3 regions of the Streptomyces sp. NPDC042336 genome follow, and region 1 is predicted to be linked to each of the others. Evidence: riboswitches for the same ligand, from Rfam matches in the RefSeq annotation. Region 1 holds a riboswitch; each other region holds the start of a gene.
The links. A riboswitch is a leader RNA that binds a small molecule or an ion and turns the genes downstream of it on or off. The one in region 1 is predicted to bind cobalamin.
Positions count from the first base shown of each region.

Region 2: linked by a shared signal. The riboswitch ahead of ACZ6IM_RS16245 (ABC transporter substrate-binding protein) and the one ahead of ACZ6IM_RS08940 (energy-coupling factor ABC transporter permease) in region 1 are both predicted to bind cobalamin.
Region 3: linked by a shared signal. The riboswitch ahead of ACZ6IM_RS10620 (GHMP family kinase ATP-binding protein) and the one ahead of ACZ6IM_RS08940 (energy-coupling factor ABC transporter permease) in region 1 are both predicted to bind cobalamin.

Region 1 is NZ_JBVJEA010000003.1:45,735-48,998, forward strand. Features, by position in the region: gene cbiQ (cobalt ECF transporter T component CbiQ) at 1-240, opposite strand, end outside; gene ACZ6IM_RS08935 (energy-coupling factor ABC transporter substrate-binding protein) at 241-597, opposite strand; gene ACZ6IM_RS08940 (energy-coupling factor ABC transporter permease) at 594-1,292, opposite strand; cobalamin riboswitch at 1,323-1,508, opposite strand; gene ACZ6IM_RS08945 (potassium channel family protein) at 1,587-1,889, opposite strand; gene ACZ6IM_RS08950 (chloride channel protein) at 2,053-3,264, opposite strand, start outside.
Region 2 is NZ_JBVJEA010000006.1:313,883-317,146, forward strand. Features, by position in the region: gene ACZ6IM_RS16240 (FecCD family ABC transporter permease) at 1-364, opposite strand, end outside; gene ACZ6IM_RS16245 (ABC transporter substrate-binding protein) at 361-1,428, opposite strand; cobalamin riboswitch at 1,493-1,678, opposite strand; gene ACZ6IM_RS16250 (fasciclin domain-containing protein) at 1,766-2,425, opposite strand; gene ACZ6IM_RS16255 (M56 family metallopeptidase) at 2,769-3,264, opposite strand, start outside.
Region 3 is NZ_JBVJEA010000003.1:432,971-436,234, reverse strand. Features, by position in the region: gene ACZ6IM_RS10625 (ferric reductase-like transmembrane domain-containing protein) at 1-730, opposite strand, end outside; cobalamin riboswitch at 944-1,168, shown strand; gene ACZ6IM_RS10620 (GHMP family kinase ATP-binding protein) at 1,466-2,272, shown strand; gene ACZ6IM_RS10615 (cysteine synthase family protein) at 2,269-3,264, shown strand, end outside.

The DNA of each region.
Region 1 (3,264 bases):
CGGCAGCGCCCCCGTCACACAGAAGCCCAGCGGCACCCGGTAGGCCCGCCACAGCCGGCGTCCGGGCACGCCCGCCGGGCCGAGCAGCACCGTCAGCGCCGTCACCAGCACCAGCGCCGCACCCGGCCAGGGCGGCAGCGAGATCGCGAGCACGGTCAGGCCGAGACCGAGCACGGCCTTGTCCACGGGATGGCGGCGCCGCCAGCGACTGGCGTGCGCCGCCGCGTCGATCGGCAGCACTCAGTCCCCTTCGGGGGTGTCCCGCGGTGCCGCCGCGGCCTCGGAAGACGCCGCCGCCCGCTGCTCGCCCTGCCGCCGGCCCCGGCGCAGCCCGAAGTAGTACGCCAGCACGCCCGCGCCGAGCGCGGCCTGCAGCGCGAACAGCGCCGACTCGACCTCCCCGGAGGGGGGTTCGTACAACGGGGAGAACCACGGCTCGTAGTCCGGTTCGATCTCGGTGATCGCGGTCTCCGCCTCCGCGTCGGCCCCGGTGAACGGCTCCTCCTTGTGGTCCCCGAGCCCCAGCACCAGCGGCAGCACCGCCAGCGCGGCCACGGCGAGCAGCAGCAGGGTGTTGATCTTCGCGTTGCGGCTCATCGGGCCACCGCCTCCGGCTTCCGCTCGCCGGACCGGGTCAGCAGCACGCCCAGCCGGGTCAGTTCGCCCTTGCTGGACTGCACGAGCAGCCGCATCACGATCACCGTGAGCAGGCCCTCGCTCACCGCGAGCGGGAGCTGCGTGACGGCGAAGATGGACCCGAACTTGCCGAGCGCGCCCAAGAATCCGCTGCTCGGGTCGGGGAAGGCCAGCGCCAGCTGCACGCTGGTGACGCAGTACGTCGACAGGTCGGCGACGAACGCCCCGAAGAACACGGTGACCATCAGCGGCACGTCCCAGCGGCGCAGCAGCCGGTAGACGCCGTACCCGGCCCAGGGGCCGACGATCGCCATCGAGAAGACGTTGGCGCCGAGCGTGGTCAGCCCGCCGTGGGCGAGCAGCAGCGCCTGGAAGAGCAGGGTGATGGTGCCCAGGACCGCCATGACCGGCGGCCGGAACAGGATCGCGCCCAGGCCGGTGCCGGTGGGATGGGAGCAACTTCCGGTGACGGACGGCAGTTTCAGCGCCGACAGGACGAACGTGAAGGCTCCGGAGGCGCCGAGGAGCAGTGTGCTCTCCGGGTGCTCCCTGACCTCACGGGTGAGTGACCGGACTCCGTGGACGACGAACGGCGCGGACGCGACACCCCAGGCGATCGCGTGCGCCGGTGGCAGAAAGCCCTCGGCTATGTGCATGGCTCAGCAGACCCTCTCCAGCACCTCGTGGATGGACGACGCGCCTTGGCCGGTCTCCTGGCTTACGGGTACCACCGCCCGTGCTCCGCCTTCCCGGACCGCAAGCGGTCCAGTGGCTGCCCCTGAGGGCCGGAGCCGGACTTCCCGATTCACAGTGGCGAGGGCCGCACCGGCATCACACCGGATTTCCCGTTCACCAAGGCGTGGCGACAGTAGTGCGCCCACGGGGGTGGACACAAGCAGGCCTCGGTCCTGCGCAAACGCCCGCCGCCGTGCGCGGGGGCCGCGCCGCCGTCAGTGGGAGCGGCCCCGCCCGGGCCGTCGGAGCACCATGTCCCGCATCCGGGTGGTCAGCGCGGTGGCGGCGGCGGTGAGGAAGACGAAGCGGTACGTGATCCGCGGGACGGTCACCACCCGCGCGGCCTGGCCCCGCGGGGCGATGTCCCCGTACCCGACGGTGGCGAGCGTCACCACGGTGAAGTACAGCGCGTCGATCCTGGTGTGCGGGCCGTGGAACTCGCCCGGCGACTTGGCCAGTGCGTGGTACGTGGCGGAGAAGACGCGCACGGACAGGACGATCAGCAGCGAGATGAACACCCCCGGGCCGGCTGTCCGGGTGGTCGAGGGGGAGCAGGAAGCAGGCCACGACCACGGCGGCCGCGATCCCTGCCCGTACGAGCCAGGGCCGTACGGCGTCCCAGCCGGTGCGGGGGCCGGCCCGGGGCGGGGCGCGGGGGCGGATGCGGGGCCCGGCGGTCCGTCACCGCGCCGCTCCCGCTTTCGACGCCCCGCCCGCCCCGGACTCGGTCCGGCGCACCAGTTGGGCGACGATGAAGGCGACCACCGAGGCCATGACGATCAGCGGCGTCTGGTCGTGGGCGTCCCGGCCCATCAGCAGCACCGCCAGGACCGAGCTGGCCAGCGGCAGCCCCGTCACCGCGGCCGCCGCGGCGGCGATGCCGAGGGCGAGCGCCGGGGCCGTGCCGAAGCCGGGCAGCCTGGAGCAGGCCAGGGCCGTCGCCGCGCCCAGCAGCACGGACGGGAAGATCGGGCCGCCGCGCAGCGCACCCAGCGCGATGCCCCAGGCCAGCCCCTTGCACACGACCAGCGCGACCAGGGCCCCCACGGACCAGGCGTGCGGGTGCGCGGCCAGTTGGGCGAGGGTGGCCTGCCCGGACAGCGCCGCCTCGGCCGGTGAACGGCCGGTGATCAGCGCGTACGCGGCGACGCAGACGCCGACCGCGGTGGCGCAGGCGACGGTGCGCGCGGCCGTGCGGTGCCGGGTCCAGGTGACGGTGCGCCGGCCCAGCTCGCGGGCCAGCGTGACCAGTACGGCGATCAGGGCGGCGGTGGGCAGGCCCCACAGGAAGTCGCCCGCGTCCGGACTGGCCTGGGGCGGCAGGTCGGGCAGGGCCAGCGCGCCGATCTCCAGCCCCGTCCACTGACCGAAGCCGGTGAAGACCAGGGCACCCGTCGCGCTGGCCAGCAGACAGGGCAGCAGCAGCGCGACCATCCGGGCGCCGGCCAGTCCAGCCCCCTCGATGAGCAGGACCGCCGCCGCCACCGGACCGCCGAGGATGGTGGAGATCGCGGCGGTGGAGCCGGCCGTGGCCAGGATCGCGCTCGCCCGCCGGTCGGCGCCCGCGCCCGCCCGCCGCACCGCCAGCAGCGCCAGCCCGCTGCCGACGGCCATGAGCGGCGCCTCGGGACCCAGCACCACGCCGAGCGGCAGCGTGGCCAGCGCGGCCAGCACCGCGCCGGGCAGCGCGCGGGGGCCGACGGGCGCCCCGCCCAGGCCGTTGACCGGGAGGTGGCCGCCGCCGCCCGGCATCCGGGTCACGATCGGCGCCAGGACCAGCCCGGCGAGGACCAGCGCGGGCAGCGGCCACCACCAGGGCGGGGTGTCGTAACCGGCCGCCTCGGGCAGCGAGGTCCACACCCAGTGCTGCAACTCGTGCTGGAGCCCGACGAA
Region 2 (3,264 bases), on a different contig from region 1:
AGACGCCGAGCACGAAGGGGTCGGCGAGCGGGTTGCGCAGCAGCGACTGGAGCACGGCCCCGCACACGGCGAGTCCCGCACCGCACACCGCCGCGAGGAGGGTGCGGGGCAGCCGCAGGTCCCAGACGATGCCGTCGCGGATCGGCGTCACGTCCCCGGCGCCGGTGCCGGCACCGAGGTGGGCGGCGATCACGGACCACACGTCGGCGACGCCGATGTCCGCCGGGCCGATGGTGACGGCTACGGCCACGGAGGCGCACAGGGCGACGGTCCCGGCCGCCGTCCACACCAGGGGCGCGCGGCGGGGCGCGCGTATGCCGGGGACGGACGCCGAGCCCGAGGCGGCCCGGCTCGCGGACGTCACTTGGCGAGCCCGAACTCGCGCAGGGCCGCCGCCACCTGTTCCACGCCCTCGACGGTTCGGATGGTGGGGTTCATGGCCTGCCCGCTGAGCAGTACGTAGCGCTTCTCTCGGACGGCGGTCATGTTCCTGGTCACGGGGTTGGACTCCAGGAACTCGATCTTCTTCGCGGCCGTCTCGGCCGTCTGGGACTTGCGCGTGAGGTCGCCGAGGACCAGGACGTCGGGGTCCCGGTCGGCGACGGTCTCCCAGCCCGCCTGGGGCCACTCCTCGTGGGTGTCGTCCATGGCGTTCCGGGCGCCGACCGCGCGGGTGATGACGCCGGGGGCGCCGCAGCAGCCCGCCAGGTACGGGGAGGTGGAGTTGGCGAACCAGTACATGAGGGTGACACCGGAGGCGTCGATGCCGGACGTCGCCGTGCCAACCCGGGACCTGAGGTCGGCGACGAGCTTCTCGCCGCGCTGTTCGACACCGAAGAGGCTGGCGAGGTCGCGGACTTCGCCGTAGACCGTGTCCAGGGTGAGGGGCTGGTCCCGGACACCGTCGCCGTCGCCGCCGTTGTCCTTGCCGACGCAGTCGGACGGGGACAGGTAGGCCGGCACCCCGAGTTGGGTGAACCGCTCGCGGGTGGCCACGCCGCCGGTGCCGAGCGTGGAGGCGAAGGAGGCGGCGACGAAGTCGGGTTCGGCGTCCAGGACCGTCTCGAAGGACGGCATGTCGTCGGCGAGCCGGGGGACGCCGGCGTTCGCCTTCTCCAGTCCCTTCATGACCGGATCGGTCCAGGTGGCGGTGCCCGCCATGCGGTCGGCGAGGCCGAGCGCGAGCAGGATCTCCGTGGTGCCCTGGTTGAGGGAGACCGCCCGGCGCGGCGGCGCGTCGACCCGGACGTCGCGCCCGCAGTCACGGACGGTGCGCGGGTAACCGGCCGGGGCGGCCGCGTCGTCGGTGGCCGCGCCGGACCCGCAGCCGGAGACCAGCAGGGCACCGGACAGGAGCAGGGCGGGACCGCGCAGGGCGCGGTGGGAAGGGAGGAGTCGTCGGGAGCCGACGGGGCGTGCTGCGGGCAAGGGAGGATCCTCTGGCGTCGAGGGCTCATGCGCGAAGCCCGTCCGTACGATGCGGCCCGCGCCGCACGCGGCACGGGTGCCAGCAGGTCTTCGGACTCGGGATCGACCGGACGGGACGCCTTCCCGGACGGCGTACGCCGCCCAGTGGCCCGTGTCCCGCCCGTCCCCCTCACCGCTGCGCGTCAGCTCCGGATTCGCACCGGATTCCCTGACCCACCAGGTGGGTTCGACTGGCTTGCGCAAGCTACCACAGGGTCACCGCCCCGCCGGGGGGGGGCGGGCCGCTGCCCGGCCCGCTCCCCCGGCCTTCTTGGGCCGCCACACCCGTTCGCGCGCCTCAGCTCTTCGGCATGAGGACAGTGTCGATGATGTGGACGTCGGCGTTCGCGGTCTTCACGTTGCCGCAGACGACCTTGGCGGAGTGGTTGACCTTGTACGACTCGTCCGAGCCCGAGGTGGTCAGCCGGGACTTCCGCAGCGTGTCGAAGGTGCCGTTCTCCAGGTCCGCGGGCGCGAGCTTCTGGCCCACGACGTGGTAGGTCAGGATGCCGGTGAGCATCGCCTTGTCGTTCAGGACCTTGTCCAGGTCGGCCTTCGGGATCTTGGCGAAGGCGTCGTTGGTCGGCGCGAACACGGTGATGTTCTCGGCGTTGTTGAGCGTGTCGACCAGACCGGCCTTCTTCACCGCCGACACCGGCGTGGACAGGGCCGGGTTGTTCGAGGCGGCCGTGGCGACCGGGTCCTTGGCCATGCCGCCGAACGAACCGGCGCCCTCCTTCGGCACCGTGGAGCAGGCCGGGCCGAACGGCTCGTCGGTGTCCGCCGCGCCGCCGGAGCTGTCGGCCGACTGGTCGTCGCCCGTCGCCGGGGCCGAGGAGGCGGCCTGGGCGGAGTCCGAGGAGCCGCTGTCGCCGTCGTCGGAACAGGCGGCCAGGGACAGGGGCAGGACGGCGGCCGCGACGACGGCGACAGCGGAGTGGCGGATACGGGCGTTCATGGAGGATCTCCCTGAAAACGGGCAGCACGAGGCTGCGTCGGTACGGAGCAGTGGTCGCGGCAGTGGTGCTGAGTGGTAGTGGTGCTGAGCAGTGGTGCGGAGTCGAAGTGGTGTGCGGCGGGTCGCCGAGTGCGCGATGCCGTTACGCGGCGACCGGCCGACCCGGATCCGGGGTCAGCCGCCGGTTCGCTGTCTGCGTGGTCTCGGTTCTTCCCTCACACGGGGAATCCGGAGCGGGCCCCGTTCCGGATGGGTCACTCACCCGATCGAGTGAGGAAGTTCCGGCGGCACTTCTGTGACCTGCGCGTTTCCCCGCCGGCTCGCGTCAGGGAGTGAAGGGCGCTCAGAACGGCGTCGCGGCCCGCAGGATGAGGAACATCGTGACGGCGGCGTTCGCGGAGGACATCGCCGAGACTGCGGTTCCGGCGGCCGCCGCCCACGCGGCCAGACCCACCGAGGTGAACACCGGGGGCCAGGTGCGGACGGTGGGAGCGGGCCCCAGCAGGGCAGCCACCCGGCGCGGCACCGGGCCGGGCGCCGCGAGGCCGGCGAGGGTGGCGACGGGGGTGCCGCGGGAGACGAGGGCCGCCTTGCCGATCGCGGTCGCCACCGCGCGACGGTCACCGACCGCCCGTGCGGCCGCCTCGTCCGCCCACCGCTCCGCCGTGTAGGACACGGCCGTCCGCAGGGGGCGCAGGAACGGGTTGGCCAGCGCGGCGAGCCGGACGGCGAGGAGGAAGCGGTGGTGACCGGCGGCGAGGTGGGCGCGCTCATGGGCGAACAGGGCGCGCCGCTCGCCCGGTTCGAGGCAGTCGAGCAGGGCCGTGCTCACCACCACG
Region 3 (3,264 bases), 390 kb from region 1:
GCATGGTGCGCGGCCATTCCCCGTACCAGACGTTGGTCCCGTACAACAGGGTGTGCCACACGCTCAGCACGTACACGACGATCACGAACCGGTGCAGCCGGCGCCAGGTGTTCGCTCCGATACGGTGCCGGACGTAGAACAGCAGCCCCAGCGGAATCGCCAGGTACAGGGCGCCCTGGCCGATCGGGATGGCGACCTGGCCGGTTCCGGAGTCGTACCAGCCCGGCACGAAGGTGTCCGCGAAGGCCACCCACAACCGTTGCGCCCAGTCCACCTTCGTCTCGTAGCGGACGAGTTCCGCCGCGAACATCAGCGCGTGCGCGAACATCAGGGCCATGGTCGTCAGGCTGGTGGTGCGGTGCCAGCGCTCCAGCACCTGCCGGGAGACCGGCAGCCTGGCGGGGCGTGGCCCCGACAGCACCAGGCCGAGCATGACCGTGCCCCACGCCCACAGCAGGGCCGACCAGCCGAACGCCTGGCTGAGCAGGTACATCCAGTAGGTGCCGGGATCGTCCATGAACGGCATGACCGCGACGGTGTCCGAAGCACCCGAATCCATGCGCGCCCACAGGAACGCGAACACGAGCGCCGTGACCACCACCGCCGCGGTGGCGTCGGGCAGGGCGGCCCGCAGATCGCCGCGCAGCGCGACGCGGTCACCGGGAGGCCGTTTCCCTCCGGGCAACGGGGTCATCGCCCCGTCTTCGTCCGGCCTCACGTCTGACGTCATCAGGGGCCTCCCGGGCACGGGCCACCGCAGCAGCGGTGCGCATGTGGCGTGAGGCAACAAGTCTGGCTGATGAGGGAGTGATCTCCGAAGGCGTTATCCGGCCAGAGCCGCCACGAGAACCGCGCGTGGAGGCACACCTTGTTCTGCGTCACCTCCACATTCAGGACAACCCGCCGAGGCTCCACTGTCGCAGGAAGCACGAGCGCCTCTACGCTGATCCTCGCAGTCGGTTCGCGCCTCCCGTCCACCCGGACGCCCGGTGGCGCGACGCAAGAGGGAACCCGGTGTGAGTCCGGGACTGTCCCGCAGCGGTGAGTGGGAACGAAAGCCGTCGGTGTCACTGGGCCCGCGTCAGGGCCGGGGAAGAGACGGCCGGTAGGTGTCCGCCCTTTCGGCAGACGTGCCCGCGAGTCCGAAGACCTGCCACTGCGCCCGCGTCCCGCGGGCTGTGCACGTGACCTCGTGGACTGGGTTGGCGGTATGGGCGGTCGTACGTCGTGCGTGTGGCCGCGCCTCCTTCCCTGTCGGTGTTCAACGCCCGGTACGGAGGAGGACGGTGTGCGGGACCCAGCCTGTTCGCGTCGGCCGTACCGACCCCGGGCCGGTGTGTCGTCCGGCAGACCGGAGCCGACGAGGCCCGGACCCGTCGCGGGCTTCCTCCGGGAACGGGACTCATCCGGAGGCGCGGTGTCCGGTGTCTGCCACGGCACTCTGGGCGAGCTGTACCAAGGCCCGTTGCGACCGGACACCGATCCCGAGATCGCGGTGGTGTCCTTCCCCGTGGACCGCCACTCATGGGTGTACTTCACACCGAGGACGACGGCCGGCCCGCCACGTCCGCCGGCACTGGGTGAGAAGTCGGCGACAGCGGCCCGGCTCTTCCTGGACCACTACGGTTTCGCCCTGCCCCCTGGCGACTGGCGCACCCACTCCGAACTTCCGGTGGGCGTGGGGATGGCCAGTTCCACGGCGGACATCGTGGCGACGCTGCGCTGTCTGTTCCGTGTCTTCTCCCTGCCGTACGACACGGACGTGGTCCTCGGCGTCCTGACGGACATCGAGCGCGCCGACAGCGTCTTCCTCGACGAGTTCGCCCTGTACCTCAGCGGCCGGCACCGGGTGGTGCGGCGGCTGGGCCAGGACATCGGCTTCCACACCGCCTACGTCACGGAACCCGGCACGGTGAACACCGCCGCCGTCACTCCCCTGCTGCTGGACCACTACCGGCGCCGCGGCGAGGAGTACCACCGGTGTCTGACCGATCTGCTGAAGGGCTTCGACTCGGGTGACCCGGCCGCCGTCGCCCGGGCCGCGACGACCAGCGCCGCGTTGTCCCAGGAGGTGCTGCCCAAGGCGACCTTCAGCAGCCTGCAGGCTCATCGTGAGCGGTTCGGCGCCGACGGCGTCTTCGTAGCCCACACCGGCTGCCTGGCCGGCTATCTCTTCGCCTCACACCCACGGGCCGAGGTCAAGTCCGAACTCTCCTCGTTCTTCCACTCGCTCGGCCACCAGTGCACCTTCACCCAAGGAGGCTACGGGTGATCCACCCCCACATCGCCGACGCCCTGAAAGTCCCGGACCTCGTCCGGCTCACCGACGGCCTGGTCCTGCTGCGGTTCGAGTCGATGAAGATCTACTCGGCCCTGGCCGCTGTCCGTCATCTGCTGGAGCGGGGCACGGTCCGTCCGGGCCAGACCCTGATCGACAGCTCCAGCGGCATCTACGCCTACGCCCTCGCGCTGGCCTGCCACCGGTACGGCATGCGGTGCCACATCGTCGCGTCCACCACCGTGGACGCCACCACCCTCGCCCAACTGGAAATCCTCGGCGCCGCGGTGGAGCAGGTCAGACCGTCGCGGAACCTCAAGCTCGACCAGGAACTGAGGGTGCGACGGGTGCGCGAGATCCTCGCCGAGGATCCCGGCCACCACTGGATGCGCCAGTACCACGACGACGTCCACTACCTCGGCTACCAGGAGGTCGCCGACCGGATCGCGGCGGAGTTCCCGGCCGCACGGCTGACCGTCGTCGGCGGGGTGGGTTCCGGAGCCTCGACCGGCGGCATCGTGGAACGCCTGCGCGTTGCGGACCCCTCGGTGCGTCTGGTCGGCGTCCAGCCCTTCGGCAGCGTCACCTTCGGCAGCCAGGACCATCACGATCCCGAGGCGATCATCGCCGGCATCGGTTCGTCGATCGTCTTCGACAACGTCCGCCACCATCTCTACGACACCGTGCACTGGCTGGACTTCACCCACGCCATGTCCGGTGCCGTCGCCCTGCTGCGCGAGCACGCGGTGTTCGCCGGGCTGTCCACCGGTGCCGGCTATCTGACGGCGACGTACGAGGCCCGCCGTCACCCCGACCGACTGCACCTGGTGGTAGGGGCCGACACCGGACACCGCTACGTGGAGCGCGTGTTCGCCCGGCACGCCGAGGCCCTGGACCCGGCCGCGCTGAAACCCCTCGAGGTCCGCACTCCGGAGGAGATGACCATGCCGTGGTCGAGGATGACGTGGCAGCGCACTCCCTGCCCG